4 regions of the Kocuria sp. CNJ-770 genome follow, and region 2 is predicted to be linked to each of the others. Evidence: riboswitches for the same ligand, from Rfam matches in the RefSeq annotation. Region 2 holds a riboswitch; each other region holds the start of a gene.
What was found. A riboswitch is a leader RNA that binds a small molecule or an ion and turns the genes downstream of it on or off. The one in region 2 is predicted to bind S-adenosylmethionine.
Positions count from the first base shown of each region.

Region 1: linked by a shared signal. The riboswitch ahead of BJF77_RS10685 (cobalamin-independent methionine synthase II family protein) and the one ahead of BJF77_RS13890 (acyl-CoA dehydrogenase family protein) in region 2 are both predicted to bind S-adenosylmethionine.
Region 3: linked by a shared signal. The riboswitch ahead of BJF77_RS13295 (methylenetetrahydrofolate reductase) and the one ahead of BJF77_RS13890 (acyl-CoA dehydrogenase family protein) in region 2 are both predicted to bind S-adenosylmethionine.
Region 4: linked by a shared signal. The riboswitch ahead of BJF77_RS18375 (MetQ/NlpA family ABC transporter substrate-binding protein) and the one ahead of BJF77_RS13890 (acyl-CoA dehydrogenase family protein) in region 2 are both predicted to bind S-adenosylmethionine.

Region 1 covers NZ_MKJW01000099.1:26,335-30,811, reverse strand. Annotated here, with positions in the region: gene BJF77_RS10690 (cobalamin-independent methionine synthase II family protein) at 1-17, opposite strand, end outside; gene BJF77_RS10685 (cobalamin-independent methionine synthase II family protein) at 105-1,322, opposite strand; SAM riboswitch class I at 1,335-1,440, opposite strand; gene BJF77_RS10680 (3-hydroxybutyrate dehydrogenase) at 1,613-2,368, shown strand; gene BJF77_RS10675 (IclR family transcriptional regulator) at 2,385-3,164, opposite strand; gene BJF77_RS10670 (CoA transferase subunit A) at 3,308-4,051, shown strand; gene BJF77_RS10665 (CoA transferase subunit B) at 4,048-4,477, shown strand, end outside.
Region 2 covers NZ_MKJW01000115.1:11,760-16,236, forward strand. Annotated here, with positions in the region: gene BJF77_RS13880 (thiazole synthase) at 1-363, shown strand, start outside; gene moeB (molybdopterin-synthase adenylyltransferase MoeB) at 360-1,538, shown strand; SAM riboswitch class I at 1,701-1,795, shown strand; gene BJF77_RS13890 (acyl-CoA dehydrogenase family protein) at 1,908-3,260, shown strand; gene BJF77_RS13895 (MFS transporter) at 3,264-4,477, shown strand, end outside.
Region 3 covers NZ_MKJW01000111.1:106,415-110,891, forward strand. Annotated here, with positions in the region: partial or broken gene metE (5-methyltetrahydropteroyltriglutamate--homocysteine S-methyltransferase) at 1-1,360, opposite strand, end outside; gene BJF77_RS13295 (methylenetetrahydrofolate reductase) at 1,467-2,390, opposite strand; SAM riboswitch class I at 2,459-2,561, opposite strand; gene BJF77_RS13300 (glycosyltransferase) at 2,789-3,772, shown strand; partial or broken gene BJF77_RS13305 (ArsR/SmtB family transcription factor) at 3,887-4,234, shown strand; gene BJF77_RS13310 (SRPBCC family protein) at 4,241-4,477, shown strand, end outside.
Region 4 covers NZ_MKJW01000155.1:68,952-73,428, reverse strand. Annotated here, with positions in the region: gene BJF77_RS18385 (methionine ABC transporter permease) at 1-415, opposite strand, end outside; gene BJF77_RS18380 (methionine ABC transporter ATP-binding protein) at 472-1,551, opposite strand; gene BJF77_RS18375 (MetQ/NlpA family ABC transporter substrate-binding protein) at 1,548-2,435, opposite strand; SAM riboswitch class IV at 2,536-2,652, opposite strand; gene dxr (1-deoxy-D-xylulose-5-phosphate reductoisomerase) at 2,691-4,001, opposite strand; gene BJF77_RS18365 (GlsB/YeaQ/YmgE family stress response membrane protein) at 4,115-4,384, opposite strand.

The DNA.
Region 1 (4,477 bases), on a different contig from region 2:
GTGTTCTGCAGGGTCATGGAGGTGCTCCTCGGAGTGGGGCGGCGGGCGCGGGCAGCGGAAAAGGGTGGCGGGGAAGAGCGGCGAGGGCGGGGGCGGGCGGGCGCTCAGGCCCAGAGCCGGCGCGAGGCGATCTCGGCGCCGCGGGCGAGCGTCTCGAGCTTCGCCCACGCGATCTGCGGGTGCACGCGCCCGCCCAGGCCGCAGTCGGTCGAGGCGATGACGTTCTCGCGCCCCACGAGCCTCGCATAGCGCTCGATCCGGTCGGCGACGAGCTCGGGGTGCTCCACGACGTTGGTGGCGTGCGAGACCACGCCGGGCAGGATCAGTTTGCCCTCGGGCAGTGCGTGGTCCTCCCAGACCTTCCACTCGTGCTCGTGCCGGGCGTTGGCGCCCTCGAAGGAGTAGGCGCCCGCGTCGATCGACAGCAGCAGGTCCACCAGGTGCCTGAACTCGAGGTCCGTGGTGTGCGGGCCGTGCCAGGAGCCCCAGCACAGGTGGAAGCGGATCCGGTCCTGCGGCAGCCCGCGCAGGGCGTGGTTGAGGGCCTCCACCCGGACCTGGACGAAGCGCCGGTAGTCCTCGACGGCCGGCTCCGGGTTGATCTGGTCCCAGGACTCGGCGATGGAGGGGTCGTCGATCTGCAGCACCAGGCCGGCGTCGAGGATCGCGGTGTACTCCTCGCGCAGCACGTCCGCCCACGCGTAGAGGAACTCCTCCTCGCTGCCGTAGTGGTGGTTGCCGATCCGCGCGGCGGAGCCGGGGGAGAGGGCGGCGACGAAGCCCTCGGCCGCCCCCGTCTCCCGCAGCGCGGCGGTGAGGCCTGCGACGTCGGAGGCCACCGCGGCGTGGCCGGTGTAGGAGAGCGGGCCGGTCGCCGCCGGGAACACGGGCGGCGGCAGGTCCGGGTCGGCCAGGTGGATGCCGGAGGAGGGGTCCGTGTACGCGTCGTGGAAGGCGGTGAGGTCCCGCCGGTCCAGGAAGCTCGTGAGCACCACGCTGCCGGGGGCGGAGCGCTTCGGGACGTGGATGTCGTTGTCGTCGACGATCGCGAGCCCGCCCGTGCGGTCGAAGGAGTAGGTCCACCACGCCCCGTAGTCCACCGAGCGGGTCATCGCGTGGCCGTACTCGCCGTCGTTGACCACGTCGATGCCGGCCTCGCGCTGGCGGCGCACGACGTCCACGACGGCGTCCCGCAGCAGGCGGTCGAACTCCTCGGTGCCGGCCGCGCCCGGGAGGCGGGCCTCGTTGGCCTGCAGCAGCTCCGGGGTCCGGGGGAGGGACCCGGCGTGGGACGTGAGGATGCGGTCGGCACTGTGCAGCATGGGGCGCTGTCCTTTCCATCGGTCCTGGCGGTAGCACCGGGGCGTAGGGCGCGGGGGCCGTCCGTGCGGGTTGCTGCGGCGTCGTCGAGCCAGGTCTCTCGGCCGCTCTGGATGGTGACGACCCCATCCAATCCCACGGCCCGGACGTTGCGCCATTCGGGAGCCGCGTGACGGGCATGACGCCGCATGACGCGCGGGTCCCTGCTCGCCGTCGTGCTCCGGATCACATACCGTGACGGTGACCGGTGCCCCGGACCCTGTGGGCGCGGCGGACGGAAGGAAGGTTCCCCATGTTCCAGGACCACGGCCTCGAGGGCCGCACCGCGCTGGTGACCGGTGGAGCGAGCGGCATCGGGCTGGCCGCGGCCCGGGCCCTGGCGGGCGCCGGGGCGCACGTGGTGGTCGCCGACGTCGACGAGGCCGGTGCGCAGCGGGTCGCGGACGAGCTCGACGGGCGGGCGTGGGGCGTCGACCTGCTCGACACCGCGGCGCTGGCCGGGCTGAGCCTGGAGGTGGACGTGCTGGTGAACAACGCCGGCATCCAGAAGGTCGCCCCGATCCAGGACTTCGACCCCGCCGACTTCCACCGGATCCTCGTGCTCATGCTCGAGAGCCCGTTCCTGCTGGTGCGCGCGGCCCTGCCGCACATGTACGAGCGGGGCTGGGGGCGGGTCGTGAACATCTCCTCCGTGCACGGGCTGCGGGCCTCCCCCTACAAGAGCGCCTACGTCGCGGCCAAGCACGGCCTCGAGGGGCTGTCCAAGACCGTGGCCCTGGAGGGGGCGGCGCACGGGGTGACCAGCAACTGCGTCAACCCCGGCTACGTGCGCACCCCGCTGGTGGAGAAGCAGGTCGCGGACCAGGCCAGGGTGCACGGGATCCCCGAGGCCGAGGTCGTGGAGCGGATCATGCTCGGCGAGACACCGGTGAAGAAGCTCGTGGAGCCCGAGGACGTCGGCAGCCTCGTGGCGTGGCTGGCCGGACCGCACGCCGCCATGGTCACCGGCGCGTCCTACACGATGGACGGCGGCTGGACGGCGCGCTGAGCGGGCCGGGAGCCGCTCAGCGGTGGCCCAGCTCCCGGGAGAGCCGGTGGGCCTCCGTGAGCAGCGCCCGCCCCAGGAGCCCGCGGCGCTCCCCGGCGAAGCGGGGCTCGATCCCGGTGAGGCTCAGGGCGTAGACGGGGGCGCCGGTCGTGTCGAAGACCGCCGCGGCCATGCCCCAGCTGCCCTCCACGATCAGTCCCGGGTTCACCGCGAAACCCTCCCGCCGCACGTCCTCCAGCAGCTCGCGGATCCGCTCGGGGGTGTGCAGCGGGCCCCACTCGGCGCGGGCGGCGGACGTGGCGGCGAGGATCCGCTCCACCTCCGCGTCCGGCAGGTGGGCCAGGACCGCCAGGCCCGCCGAGGCCACGCCCAGCGGCAGCCGCAGGCCCTCGTACAGCACGTGGGAGCGGATCGGAAAGGCCCCCTCGACCCGGGCCAGGCACACGGTCTCGGGTCCGCGGCGGGCCGAGAGGAACGCGCTCTCCCCCGTGGCCTCGGCGAGCCGGCGCAGCGACGGTCCGGCCAGCTCCCGGATCGGGTAGCGGTGGGCCGCGACCGCGCCCAGCACGTAGAGCTCCGGGCCGAGCTGCCACGCCGTGCTGCCGGCCGGGCGGTCCACGAGCCCCTCCTCGGCCAGGCCCGTCAGGAGGCGGTGCACGGTGGGGCGCGTCAGCCCGGTCGCCGCCGCCAGCTCCGCCACGGTGCTGCCCTGCTCCCGCCCCGCGACGGCGCGCAGCAGCTGTGCGACGCGGTGGACCACCTGGGTGCCCGCGCCGGCCCCGACCTTTCCCGTCATGAACTCCACTATATGGACATTGCGGGACCTGATGGCCGGATGCTGAGGAAAGCCCGCGGGATCCCGGCGCACCGGTTGACCGGTATGTGGGGTGTTCCTAGATTGAGTCCTGGGTCACAGATCACCGACAGGAAGGGACAAGGGTGTCCAAGGTCATCGACAACGCCGCCGGGCTGCTGGCGGAGCAGCTGCGGGACGGCATGACGCTCGCCGTCGGCGGGTTCGGGCTCAGCGGGATCCCGCGGGACCTCATCGAGGCGGTCCGCGACTCCGGGGTCACCGGTCTCACGGTGGTCTCCAACAACATGGGCGTGGACGGCAAGGGCCTCGGGGTGCTGCTGGAGAACCACCAGGTGACGAAGGTGCTCGCCTCCTACGTGGGCGAGAACAAGCTCTTCGCCCAGCAGTACCTGGACGGCGAGCTCGAGGTCGAGTTCAATCCGCAGGGCACGCTCGCCGAGCGGCTCCGGGCCGGCGGCGCGGGCATCCCGGCCTTCTACACGAGGACCGGGGTCGGCACCCTCGTGGCCGAGGGCAAGCCGCACGCCGAGTTCGACGGCGAGACCTACGTGCAGGAGCGCGGCATCGTCGCGGACATCGCCCTGGTGCACGCCCACACCGGTGACACCGACGGCAACCTCGTCTACCGCTACACCGCGCGCAACTTCAACCCGATCGTCGCCACCGCGGGGAAGCTCACCGTCGCCGAGGTCGAGCACCTCGTGCCGGTCGGCGAGATCCACCCGGACCACGTCGTGACCCCCGGCGTCTACGTCCAGCACGTCGTGCAGTACAGCGGTGCGCCCAAGGACATCGAGCAGCGCACCGTCCGCCCCCGCCCCGCCACGGCCGGGCAGCCCTCCCCGCAGAACGGAGACCAGGCATGAGCTGGACCCGCGACGAGATGGCGGCGATCGCCGCCGTGGAGCTCTCCGACGGCGACTACGTCAACCTCGGCATCGGCATCCCCACCCTGGTGGCCAACAACCTGCCCGAGGGCGTGAACGTGGTGCTGCAGTCCGAGAACGGCGTGCTCGGCATGGGCCCCTTCCCCTACGAGGGGGAGGAGGACCCGGACCTCATCAACGCGGGCAAGCAGACCATCACGCTGCTGCCCGGGGCCTCGATCTTCGACTCCGCCACGTCCTTCGGGATGATCCGCGGCGGCCACGTCAAGATCGCGATCCTCGGGGCCATGCAGGTCTCCGGCTCGGGCGACCTCGCCAACTGGATGATCCCCGGCAAGATGGTCAAGGGCATGGGCGGGGCCATGGACCTCGTCGCCGGCACCCCGCGCGTCGTCGTGCTGACCG
Region 2 (4,477 bases):
CACAACATCGAGCTCATCGCCTCCCGTGCCTCGGTGCCCGTGGTCCTCGACGCCGGCATCGGCACCGCCTCCGAGGCCGCGCTCGCCATGGAGCTGGGCTGCGACGCCGTGCTGCTGGCCAGCGCCGTGACCCGGGCCCAGGACCCGGTGGCCATGGCCACCGCGATGCGCCACGCCGTGGCCGCCGGGCGGCTGGCCGCCCGCGCCGGCCGGATCCCGGCCCGCCGGCACGCCCAGGCGTCCTCGCCGATGGCCGGGCGGATCGACACGGACGCGCCCGACGCCGGTCCGTCCGCCGGTGCGTCCGCCGGTCCGGCGGACGTCCCGCGCGGGGACTGGGCGCCCGTGGGGGAGCGCCCGTGAGCGCGCTGCCCCCGCTCGTGGAGCCCGGCCCCGAACTGACCCGTGCGGAGCTCGAGCGCTACGCCCGGCACCTGACCCTGCCCGGGATCGGCCCGCTCGGCCAGCGCCGGCTCGGCAGCGCCCGGGTGCTCGTGGTCGGCGCGGGCGGACTGGGCGCCCCGGCCCTGCAGTACCTCGCCGCGGCCGGCGTGGGGACGCTGGGGATCGTCGACGACGACGTCGTGGCGGTCTCCAACCTGCAGCGCCAGGTGGTGCACCGCACCGCCGACGTCGGCCGGCCCAAGGCGGAGTCCGCCGCGGAGGCCGTGACCGCCCTCAACCCGCTCGTGCGGGTCCGCACCCATCCCTGCCGGCTCACGGCGGACAACGCCGTGCGGATCCTCGGGCAGTACGACCTCGTCCTCGACGGCGCGGACAACTTCGCGACCCGCTACGTGGTCAGCGACGCCGCCGCCCTGACCGGGATCCCCTGCGTGTGGGGCTCCATCCTGCGCTTCGAGGGGCAGGTCAGCGTCTTCTGGGCCGGCCACGGGCCCACCTACCGGGACCTCTACCCCGAGGCGCCGCCGGACGGGGAGGTGCCCAGCTGCGCCGAGGGCGGGGTCTTCGGCATGCTCCCCGCCACCGTGGGCGCGGTGATGGTCACCGAGGCGGTCAAGCTGATCACCGGCACCGGCGAGCCCCTGCTCGGGCGGGTGCTGCTGCACGACGCCCTGGCGATGACCTGGCGCGAGATGCGCCTGGACCCGGACCCGGACGCCGCCCCGGTCACCGCCGTCGCCGAGCCCGTGGCCGTCCGTCCGCCGGCCGGCGGCGCGGAGCCCGCCGAGACGGTCGCGGCGGGCGAGCTGGCCCGGCTGCTGGAGCGGCGGGCGCGCGGAGAGACGGCCTTCGTGCTGGTCGACGTGCGGGAGGACTGGGAACGGCAGCTCCTGGCGATCCCCGGCGCCGTGGCCGTGCCGCTCCAGGAGCTGCTGGACCGGGGGCCGGACGCCCTGCCGCCGGAGGCGCGCGGCGCGGACCTCGTGCTGCACTGCAAGGCCGGCGCCCGCTCGGCGACCGCCCTGGCCGCGCTGCGCCCGTTCTACGCCGGGCGGGAGGAGCGGATCCGCCACCTCGAGGGCGGGGTGCTCGCCTGGGCGGAGCAGGTGGAGCCGGACCGGCCGCGATACTGAGCGGATGCGCGGCGCTCCCCTTCTCCGGCCGGGCGGGGTCCCGCGGCGGATTCCTACACCACCCGGGAGGACATGACCGTCTGTGACGTCAGCATGACATCCGACGACATGCGGCCGTCATCGGGTGGCTCCGCACCCCGGCGGTCTGGTGCGATGTCATCCGTCCCATTCAGAGCGGCCGAGAGATCTGGCTCGACGACGCCGCAGCAACCCGTCCTTCGCAGGGGTCAGGGTGCTAAGGCCAGAACCGATGGAGATCCCGGATCTGCAGTCGCTCCGTGACGTCGGCCCCCGCGCTGCCGCCACCGGGCCCGCCCCTGGCGTGACCGCACGGCCGGCCCTCCTCGGTGCGACCGAGAGGACCACCGCATGACCCGCACCACGGCCGAGAGGACTCCCACCCGTCCCGGCGCCGGCACGGACCCCGCCGGCACGGACCCTGCCGGCACGGACCCCGCCGGCCTGCCGGTGGACTACGCCGGGCTGAAGGAGCGCTTCGGGCCGCTGTTCACGGAGATCGCCGCCGGCTCCCTGGACCGGGACCTCCGCCGCGCGCTGCCCTACGAGGAGGTGCGCCGGCTGGACCGGGCCGGGTTCGGCGCCCTGCGCGTCCCGGCGGCCCACGGCGGTCCCGGGGTCAGCATCGAGGACTTCACCCGGCTGCTGGTCGACCTGGCCGAGGCCGACTCCAACATCGCCCACCTCTACCGCTCCCACGCCGGCTTCGTGGAGTCCCTGCGCTTCCTGCCCCGGGAGCTCCAGGACGTCTGGTATCCGCGGGTGCTGGCCGGGGCCACCGTGGGCAACGCCTCCACGGAGAAGGGCGGCAACGCGCTCGGCACCCTGAACACCGTGCTGCGCCGCACCGCCGAGGGGTGGGAGATCACCGGCCGGAAGTTCTACGCCACCGGCTCCGTCTTCTGCGACTACACCCGCGTCTCGGCCGCCCTCGACGGCCGGGACGGACGCCGCTTCGCCGTCGTCGCCACGGACGCCCAGGGGGTCACCCTCGAGGACGACTGGGACGGCTTCGGGCAGAAGCTCACCGGCACCGGCACCGCGGTCTTCGACCGCGTGCGCGTCCCGGACGACGCCGTGCTGGACCGCGCCGCCGGCAGCGCGGAGGCCGTCCACGAGGCCGCCTTCTTCCAGCTCGTGCTGCTGGCCGTGCTGGCCGGCGTCGCCCGCGCCGCCCGGCGGGACGCCGTGGAGACCATCGCCGGCCGCCGGCGGACCTTCAACACCGGGCTCGGCCTGCCGTTCCGCGAGGACCCGCTGATCCAGGAGGCCACCGGCCGGATCTCCGCCAAGGCCTTCGCCGCCGAGGCCACCGTGCTGCACGCCGCCCGCGCCCTGGACGCCGGGATCGCCGCCGCCGTCACCACCGGCGCCGACCGGCCGGACTTCACCGGCGCCCTCCCGGCGGCGCTGCACGGGTCCGAGATCGCCGTGGAGCACGCCCAGGTCACCGTGCCGGAGCTGGCCCTCGGCGCGGCCCAGGACCTGTTCCTCACCGTGGGCGCCTCCGCCACGTCCACCGCCAAGGGCCTGGACCGGCACTGGCGCAACGCCCAGACCGTGGCCACCCACAACCCGATCGCCTTCCGCGCCCGCGCCCTCGGCGACTACCTCATCAACGGCACCCTGCCGGAGGGCCTGAACGCCATCGGCGACGCCAGGACCGGTGCCGGGACCGACGCCGACCGAACCCCAGGAGCCTGACGCATGTCCACCCCGCCCCCGACCACGATCCCGGCCCCGACCGCGGCCGCCGCGGGACGCACGAGCGTCGTCCACGGCAAGAAGCGCGTCCTGGCCTCGGCCTTCGCCGGCACCACCATCGAGTGGTACGACTTCTACCTCTACGGCACCGCCGCCGCCCTGGTCTTCAACGTCCAGTTCTTCCCCATGGCCACCGAGCTCGGCGGCATCGTCGCCTCCTTCGCCACCCTCGCCGTCGGGGTGATCGCCCGGCCCCTGGGCGGGATCGTCGCCGGCCACCTGGGCGACCGGATCGGCCGCAAGGCCCTGCTGGTGGCCTCCCTGCTGCTCATGGGCGTGGCCTCCACCCTGATCGGCCTGCTGCCGACCTACGAGGTGATCGGCTGGTGGGCCGTCGTCGGGCTCGTCGTCCTGCGCATCCTCCAGGGCCTGTCCGCCGGGGCCGAGTGGGGCGGCTCCGCGCTGCTGAGCGTGGAGCACTCCCCGGCCCGGCACCGCGGGTTCTTCGGCTCCTTCACCCAGATCGGCTCCTCGGCCGGCATGCTGCTGGCCACCGGGGCGTTCTTCGTCGTGCAGCACGTCATGAGCGCGGAGCAGTTCGCCGCCTACGGCTGGCGCATCCCCTTCCTGCTCTCGGCCCTGCTCGTGGCGGTCGGCCTGTGGATCCGCCTCGGCGTGGCCGACGCCCCGGAGTTCCTGGAGCACCGGGCCTCGGGCAACGTGGCCACCGCCCCCCTGCGGGAGCTGCTGCTCCACCACCGCCGCCCGCTGCTGGTCACGATCGGCCTGCGCCTGGCGCAGAACGCCGTCTACTACCTGGTGACGGTGTACATGCTGACCTATCTGCGGGACGTGCGCGGGGACAGCGCCTCCGGCGTGACCGCGGTGATGATCGCCTCCGCCATCGGCCTGTTCACCACCCCCTTCTGGGGCTGGCTGTCCGACCGGGTGGGCCGCAAGGTCGTCTCGGTGACCGCCTACGCGGCGATCGGCGTCTTCGGCTGGGTGCTGTTCGCCTTCCTCGACGCCGGCCCGCTCGCCCTGCTGCCGCTCGTGGTCGTGCTCGGCATCAACCTCGTCCACGACGCGATCTACGGGCCGCAGGCGGCCTGGTTCGCCGAGCAGTTCCCCGTGCACGTGCGGTACTCCGGGGTGAGCTTCGGCTACCAGGTCGGCACGGTCCTGGGCGGGGGGCTGATGCCGATGATCGCCGCCCT
Region 3 (4,477 bases), on a different contig from region 2:
GGGGGCAGGGGACCGGACGCCGTGAAGGCCCGGCCCTCCTGGGCGGCGCGGCGCACCTCGGCGGGGGCGCGGCCGATCTCGGCGGGAGTCAGGGACGCGGCCCGCTCGCGCACCGCGCCGTCCCGGACCCCCGGGGCGCCTCGCGGGAGCGGCGGGCCGCGGTGGCCTCGGCCAGCTGGTCCGCGACCGACCCGCGCCCCGCGGCGAGACCGCGGGCCAGGGTGACGATCTCGCCGACCTTCTGGTCGGCGAAGGCGAGCCAGCTGCGCAGCAGCGGGTGCAGCCGGGTCTCCTCGGCCACGTCGTGCGGGACGTGGAACAGGGAGGTGGAGCTGGCCACGGCGACCCGGGCGCCGGCGCGGACCAGGTCCTCCAGCTCGTCGAGCCGGCCGGCCAGGTCGGCCCGCCACACGTTGCGCCCGTCGACCGCCCCGGCCACGAGCACCGGGGCGCCCTCGTCCGCGAACAGCGCCAGCTCCGCGGGCACGGGGGCCGCGCCCTTGACCAGGTCCAGGTGCACGGCCTCGACCCCGCTGCGGGCCAGCGGGCGCAGCAGGGCGCCCGGCGAGCCGTAGGAGGTGGTGACGAGCAGCCGGGGCCGCCCGGGCGCGGCCGTGAGCGCCGCGTAGGCCTCCTGCAGGGCCGCGGCGAGCCGCGCGGCGGGCACGTCCTGGTCGGCCACGAGCGCCGGTTCCTCCAGCTGCACCCACGGGGCGCCGGCCGCGGCGAGCTCGTCGAGCAGCCGGGCGTACACCGGGAGCAGGTCGGCGAGCCGCTGCAGGGGGTCGAAACCCGCGGGGGCGTCGTCGTCGGCCTTGGCCAGGAGCAGGTAGGAGACGGGGCCCACGAGGACCGGGCGGACGGTGAAGCCGTGCTCGGCGGCGCGGCGGACGTCGGCCACGAGCCGGCCGGCGGAGGCGGTGAAGGGCGTCCCGGGGCCGATCTCGGGGACCAGGTAGTGGTAGTTGGTGTCGAACCACTTGGTCAGCTCCAGCGGTGCCCGCCCGGCGTCGCCGCGGGCCAGCACGAAGCCGGCGTCCAGGTCCAGGCGCCCGTCCGCCCCGGCCAGGTCCGCGAAGCGGGACGGGACCGCCCCGAGGGCCACGGTGGTGTCGAGGACCTGGTCGTAGAGGGGGAAGGCCGCGGGCAGGGACGCGTCCTGCGCGCCCAGGCCCAGCTCCACCAGCCGGCGGTAGGTGGCCAGCTGCAGCTCGCCCGCGGCGGTCTCGAGCTCCTCGCGGGTCGAGCGCCCGGCCCAGTAGGCCTCGAGGGCCTGCTTCAGCTCGCGGCGCCGGCCGATCCGGGGGTAGCCGGTGATGGTGGCGGCGGGGAAGGGGACGGCAGAGGTGGTCGTGCTCATGGGTGTGCTCCTCGGCAGGTCTGGGAAGAGATTCGGGAAGAGGTGCGGGCAGAGATCGGGGAAGAGGTGCGGGACGGCGGCCGGGCCGGGCGGCGTCCCTCGCCGCTCAGGCGGGCAGCAGGTCCGGCAGGGCCGCCGGCTGGTGGGGCACGCGCGGCAGGTCCACGCGCTCCAGCAGGTCCAGGGCGGCCCGGTGCCCGTTGAAGGTGTAGAGGTGCAGCCCGGGCGCCCCGGCGTCGAGGGCCGCGCGGGCGAGGCGGGTCGCGAAGGCCACGCCCGCCCGGTGCCGCTCGGCGGGGCCGGCGGCCCCCTCCAGGGCCGCGGCCAGGCCCGGGTGGGGCCGGAGCCCGGCGAGCCGGCAGAGCGTGGCCAGCCGCCGCGGCTCCGTGACCGGCATGATGCCCGGCACGATCGGGATCGTCACCCCGGCGGCCCGGGCGGAGGCCACGAGGCGCTCGTAGCGCTGCGGGCGGAAGTAGACCTGCGTGATCGCGAAGTCGGCCCCGGCGCGCTGCTTGGCCAGCAGCACCTCGATGTCGTGGCGGAAGGACGGCGACTCGGGGTGCCGGGTCGGGTAGGCGGCCACGCCCACGGCGAGCCGTCCGCCGGCGAGGGACGCGGTGCGGCGCTGCTCGACCTCGCGCACCAGCTCCACCAGGTCCCCGGCGTGGGCCAGCTCGCCGGGCTCGGCGCCCGGCTCCAGGTCACCGCGCAGGGCCAGGACGCCCCGGACCCCGCGGTGGAGCAGGGAGGCGACGGTCTCCTCCAGCTCGGCCCGCGTGCTGCCCACGCACGTGAGGTGCGCCACGGGCCGCAGGCCGGTGCGGGCCAGGAGGTGGTCCAGCAGCGCCAGCGACCCGGCCCGCCGCGGGGCATCCCCGCTGTACGTCACGGCGACGTGGTCGGGGCGGGTGGGCTCGAGCTCCTCGATGGTCCGCAGCAGCGTCTCGGCGCTCGCCGCGCAGCGCGGTGGATAGAGCTCGTAGGACAGCGACGGCGGTGGTGCCGTCCGGTCGGGTGGTCGTCTCACAGAACCTCCTGGGGTCACCCCGAGGGAGGGCGCCGGCCGTCCCGGGGCGGACCCGGGAGGCTGCGGCAGCTCCATCGGTCCTGGCGGGAGCACCGTTCCGCGGCCCCGTGGGGCTGCGGATGGTTGCTGCGGCGTCGACGAGCCAGGTCTCTCGGCCGCTCTGGATAGATGCAGGACCCATTCCAGCGGGTGCCCCGGGCGGGTGCCAAGTCCGGCGGCGCAGAAGACCCCGGTGCGCCGACTGTGACGGCGGGCGCGTCACGCGGCGCAACATCGCCACCGGGCGGCGCGGGACCCGCGCGGCCGGCGCGGCACCGCCGCCGCGCACCGGTTCGCAGGGCGCCCGCTCGCGGTGATAATGAACGTGCCCGCCGCGACGATCCCAGGAATGAGAACCCATGCCCAGTTCGCCCCGCATCGTGGCGGTCGTCCCGTGCCACAACGAGGAGGCCGCGATCGCGAAGGTCGTCACCGACCTGCACGCCACGGTCCCCGGCATCGAGGTCCACGTCTACGACAACTGCTCGACCGACGGCACCGCCGAGGCCGCGCGGCGGGCCGGTGCGCACGTGCGGCGCGAGGAGGAGAAGGGGAAGGGCAACGTGGTGCGGCGGGCCTTCGCGGACCTCGACGCCGACGTCTACCTGCTCATCGACGGCGACGACACCTACGACGTGGCCGACGCGCCCCGGATGATCGCGACCCTGCTGGGGGGCCCCTACGACCACGTGCTCGGGGTGCGCCGCCAGGTCAGCGGCACGGCCTACCGGGCCGGCCACGAGTCCGGCAACCGGTTCTTCAACACCCTCGTCTCCTTCGCCTTCCGCCGGCAGGTCACCGACATGCTCAGCGGCTACCGGGTCTTCTCGCGGCGCTTCGTGAAGTCCTTCCCGGCGCTGTCCCGGGAGTTCGAGATCGAGACCGAGCTGACCGTGCACGCCGTCAACGCCCGCGTGCCGCAGACCGAGGTGGAGGTGGGCTTCCGGGACCGGGCCGAGGGCAGCGAGAGCAAGCTGCGGACCTACCACGACGGTTTCCGGATCCTGGGCATCTTCGCCCAGCTGCTCTTCCAGGAACGCCCCTTCCTGGTCACCGGCGCCGCCTCGTGCGCCCTGTTCCTGCTCGGCCTGGTCCTGGGCCTGCCCGTGGTGGTGGAGTTCGCGGGCACCGGGCTGGTGCCCCGCTTCCCAACGGCGTTCCTGGCCGCGTCCCTCATGGTGCTGGCCGGGGTGTTCCTGCTGATGGGCGTCCTGCTGCACGGGCAGGCGAGGATCCGCCGGGAGACCTCCCGGCTGTTCTACCTGCGCCAGCCGGCCCCGCCGTGGAGCGGTGCGGCCGACGCCGGCCGTCCTGCCCCGGCCGCCGTGGAGGAGCGCCCCTGACCTGCAGCGGCGGGGACGGACGTCACGATCCGATCTCGGAACTGGTCGCCCGGACCCACCGGACGTAGCCTTTAACAACCAACAGGTTGATCAAGGAAAACGTTGACAAACACCGTGGATGACGACGACCTGCTCGACCGGGCCTTCCTGGCCCTCGCCGACCCGGTCCGGCGGCGGATCGTCGCCCGGCTCAGCCGGGGCCCGGCCACGGTCACCGAACTGGCGGAACCCTTCGCGATCTCCACGCAGGCGGTCTCGAAGCACATCCAGGTCCTCGAGCAGGCGCAGCTCGTCACGCGCACCCGTGACGCCCAGCGGCGGCCCGTCCACCTGGACCCCGCACGGCTGGAGGCGCTCACCGCCTGGATCGACCGGTACCGGCTGGTCCGGGAGGAGCAGTTCCGCCGCCTCGACGCCGTGCTCGACACCCGCGCCGCACCCCGCGGCGCGCACCGGGAGGAGCCCACCATGGGACACGCCCTGCACCTGACCGTCCCCGACGACGTGCCGTACATCGACTTCGAGCGGGACTTCGACTTCCCCGTGGCGGAGGTCTACCGCGCCCACGCCGACCCCGAGCTGTTCCGGCAGTGGATCGGCCCGCGCGGGCTGCGGACCCGGATCGACGGCTTCGAGTTCCGCGCCGGCGGCGCCTACCGCTTCGTCCAGCGCGGCGAGGACGGCGCCGAGGAGCACGCCTTCCGC
Region 4 (4,477 bases), on a different contig from region 2:
TGCCGATGACCAGGAAGGTGTAGCCGAGCACCAGGGGCCCGAGCGCCTCGGGCAGGATCACGGTGGTGATGATCCTCCCGCGCGAGACGCCCATCGAGCGGGCCGCCTCCACCACCCCGGGGTCCACGCTCATCAGGTTCTGCTCGACGATGCGCGCGACCGCGAACATCGCCCCGATGGTCATCGCGAAGATCGCCGCGTTGGGGCCCAGACGCGTCCCCACGACCTGCTGCGTCAGCGGCCCGAGTGCCGCCAGAAGGATGATGAAGGGGATCGGCCGGACGAAGTTCACGACGAGGTTGAGCCCCTCGTGCACCACGCGGTTCTCCAGGATGTTGCCCCGGCGGGTCACGTAGAGCCCCACGCCCACGAGCATCCCGAGCAGCCCGGCGAGCGCGAGGGTGACGGACACCATGTAGAGGGTCTCCCCGAGCGCGGAGAGCAGCTCGGGACCCAGGACGGACCAGTCGTTCACGCGGCCACCTCTCTCAGGCTCGTGATGCGGGACAGCTCGTCGACCACGGCCTGCACGGCCGCGTCCTCGCCGGTCAGCTCGAAGGTCAGGGACCCGAAGGACTGCTCCTGGAGCACGCTGATCCCGCCGTAGGCGATGGTGAAGCGGACCCCGCGGGCGGCGCCGTCGGAGAGCACACCGCCGATGTCCACGCCGTCGCCGACGTCCACGATCACCAGGCGCCCGCGGTGCGCCCGGCGCAGCCGCTCGACCTCGCGCTCGTCCGGCACCGAGTGCAGGACGGAGGAGACGAAGCGGCGTGCGGTCTCGGTGCGGGGCCGGGCGAAGATGTCCACCGTCGAGCCGTGCTCCACGACCTTGCCGTCCTGCATCACGGCGACGCGGTCGGCGATCGCCCGGACCACGTCCATCTCGTGGGTGATGATCACGATCGTGATGCCCAGCTCCCGGTTGACCCGCTGCAGCACCTGCAGCACCTCCTGGGTGGTCTCCGGGTCGAGGGCGCTGGTCGACTCGTCGGCCAGGAGCAGCTTGGGGCTGGTCGCCAGGGCACGGGCGATGCCCACGCGCTGCTTCTGCCCGCCGGAGAGCTGCTCCGGGTAGTTCCCGGCGCGCGCGGACAGGCCCACGAACTCCAGCAGCTCGGCGACCCGGGCCCGCCGCTTCTCCTTCGGCCAGCCGGCCCGCTTGAGCGGGTACTCGACGTTGCCGGCCACGGTCCGGGACGTGAACAGGTTGAACTGCTGGAAGATCATCCCGATCTCCTGCCGGACGGGCGCGAGCTCGGTCTCCTTGCGCCCGGCGACCTCGAAGCCCTCCACGGTCAGGGACCCCGAGGAGACGGGCTCGAGCCCGTTGATCAGCCGTACCAGGGTGGATTTGCCCGCCCCGGAGTAGCCGATCACGCCGAAGATCTCGCCGCGGTGGACGTCGAGGCTGACGTCGTCGACGGCCAGCACCTCGCGCGCGGCCCGGCCGGAGCCGGTGCGGAAGGACTTCGAGACGTTGCGGAAGGAGACGAGCACCTCGTCCGGGCGCCCGCGTGCGGACGGCCCGGAGGGGACCGCAGCGCTCACTGCCCCTGGTCCTTCAGCTCCTGCTGGTAGCGCGCGGTCAGCTCCTGCAGCTCCTCCGGCTCCAGCTGCAGCGGCACGGCCGTGTCCTTGGTCTCCTCCATCTCGGCGTCGATGACGGACTGCTCGTGGTAGAGGTCCGCCACCTGCCGGAGGGTCTCGTCGTCGGCCAGCTCCTCGGTGGTGGTGAAGAGGTTGACGTAGGCGCGGGAGCCCTCCGCCTCGGGGTCGTCCTGGGCCAGGGCGGACTTCGGGTCGATGTCCGCGCGGGCGAGGAAGTCGTTGTTGATCACCGAACCTGCCACCGAGTCCATGGAGAGCACCGTCTGCTCGGCCGACACGGGGGTGACCCGCACCGTGGAGGCCTCGGTGTCGACGTCGAGCTCGGTCGGGATGAGGGTGTCGCCCTTCAGCTCCACGAGACCGGCCGACTCGAGCACGAGCAGGGCCCGGGACAGGTTCACGGCGTCGTTCGGGACGGCGATCTCGTCGCCCTTCTGGAACTGGTCCACGGAGTCGTACTCGTTGGAGTACAGGCCCAGCGGGTAGATCGACGTCGAGCCGATCGGGGTGATGGAGCCCCCGGCGGAGTTGTTGTAGTCGGCGAGGAAGGGAACGTGCTGGAACCAGGTCATGTCCACGTCGCCGGACTCGGTGGCCGGGTTGGGCTGGTTGTAGTCCGAGAAGTCGACGTACTCGACGGTGATGCCCTGTTCCTCGGCCAGCCGCTTGAGAGCGTCGTGCGTCGGGTGCGAGCCGACGACGCCGATGCTCACCTTGCCGTCGGCCAGGGCGCCCTCGCCGGCCTGGTCGGAGCCGCCGCAGGCGGTGAGGGTGAGGCCGAGGGTGGTGGCCAGGGCGAGGAAGGTGAGGCGCTGCGATCGCATGTCGTGCCTTTCCGTGGGTCCAGGAGGTCGGGAGTCTCCACCAGTCCCACCAGGACCGACGGCCACGGTCGAGGGCACGCCGGAGGGCGCGTCCGCGGTCGAACCGTACTTGCCGCCGGCCCACGATGGCCGGTGCCGGATGGTTCACCTGGGGCACCCCACTACGGGAGAGGGTTGCCGCCCAGCAAGCCAGGGCTGCGCGCTGGGACTCGTCATCCGCCCGACAGACTAGCACGTGCGCCGGGTCCGGCCCGGTCAGCGGGCGAGGACCTCCTGCGCCCGCCGCCGGGCCCAGCGCTCGGCCTCCAGGACGGCGCCGAGGTCCAGGACGCCGCCGTCCTGGTGCTCGCCCAGCACCGTCTCCACCGTGTCCACGATCGCCGGGAACCGGATCCGCCCGTCGTGGAAGGCGTGCACCGCCTCCTCGTTGGCGGCGTTGAACACCGCCGGGTGGGTGCCCCCGCGCTCCCCCGCGGCCTTGATGAGCTCGACGGCGGGGAACGCGTCCCGGTCCAGCGGCTCGAAGGTCCACTCGGTGGCGCGGGTCCAGTCGCACGCGGCGGCGGCGCCGGGCACCCGGTGCGGCCAGGCGAGACCGAGGGCGATGGGCAGGCGCATGTCCGGCGGCGAGGCCTGCGCCAGCGTCGACCCGTCCACGAACTGGACCATGGAGTGCACCACCGACTGGGGGTGGACGACCACGTCGATGCGCTCGAGGGGAACGTCGAAGAGCAGGTGGGCCTCGAGCACCTCCAGGGCCTTGTTCACCATGGAGGCCGAGTTGGTGGTGACCATCACGCCCATGTCCCAGGTGGGGTGGCGCAGCGCCTCGCGCGGGGTGACCGCCTCCAGCTCCGCCCGGGTGCGGCCGCGGAACGGCCCGCCCGAGGCCGTCAGGACGAGCCGGTCCACCTCGGCGGCGCTGCCGCCGCGCAGCGCCTGCGCCAGGGCGGAGTGCTCGGAGTCCACCGGGATCAGCGCGTCCGGGCGGCCCGAGGCCGCCGCCGCCTCCTTCACCAGCGCTCCTCCGGCGATCAGCGACTCCTTGTTGGCCAGCGCCAGCCGGTGCCCGGCCCGCAGTGCCGCCAGGGTGGGGGCGAGGCCGATCGAGCCGGTGATCCCGTTGAGCACGAGGTCGGCCTCGGGGTGCGCCGCGGCCGCCGTGGCGGCCTCGGGACCGTGCAGGATCTCGGGCCGGTAGTCCCCGGCGCCGGCGGCCGCGGCGCGCTCGCCGATCCGCCGGGCCAGCTCCTGGGCGTCCTCACCGCTGCCGCTCGTCGCCACCACGGCGGCGCGGGTCTCCACGGCCTGCTCCGCCAGCAGCGGCAGACGGCCCCGGCCGGCCGCGAGGGCCACCACGCGGAACGGCGCCCCGCCGTCGAGCCGGTTCGCCGCGCGCACGACGTCGAGCGCCTGGGTGCCGATCGACCCGGTCGACCCGAGCACGACGATCCGTCGGGGGCCGGCGGCGGCCAGCGCGCGCAGCTCGGGCGTCGGCTCGGGCGTCGGCTCGAAGGTCGGCTCGGGGATCGCTTGGGGGCGGGGCGCGGCGGAGGGGGAGCTCATGGCCCCAGTATCCCCCAGCCCGACCGGCGGCCTGCCGCGGCGGGTCCGGACGGACCGAGGCCCCGGTCACCGTTTCCGGTGGCCGGGGCCTCGGGTTCCGCTGAGGGTGCGGATCAGTGCGTGCGGCCCTTGCGGCCGGTGAGCGCACCGTAGATGAAGAGCACGATGAGCGCTCCCACGACGGCGGTGATGATCGTGCCGATGTCGAACACGGACTCGAGGCTGCCGATGCCGATCAGCGAGCCCAGGAAGCCTCCGAGGAGGGCGCCGATGATGCCGAGCACGATCGTGACGATGATGCCGCCACCCTGGTTGCCCGGCATGATGAGCTTGGCGAGGGCGCCCGCGATGAGACCGAGGACGATCCAGCTGATGATTCCCATGATTGCTCCTTATCCGTCCCGGGAGGGACCTTCATTGTAAGCAACCGGCGAGTTTCCCAGGAATACCCTGGGCCGGCTTCTGCGCTCACCCTA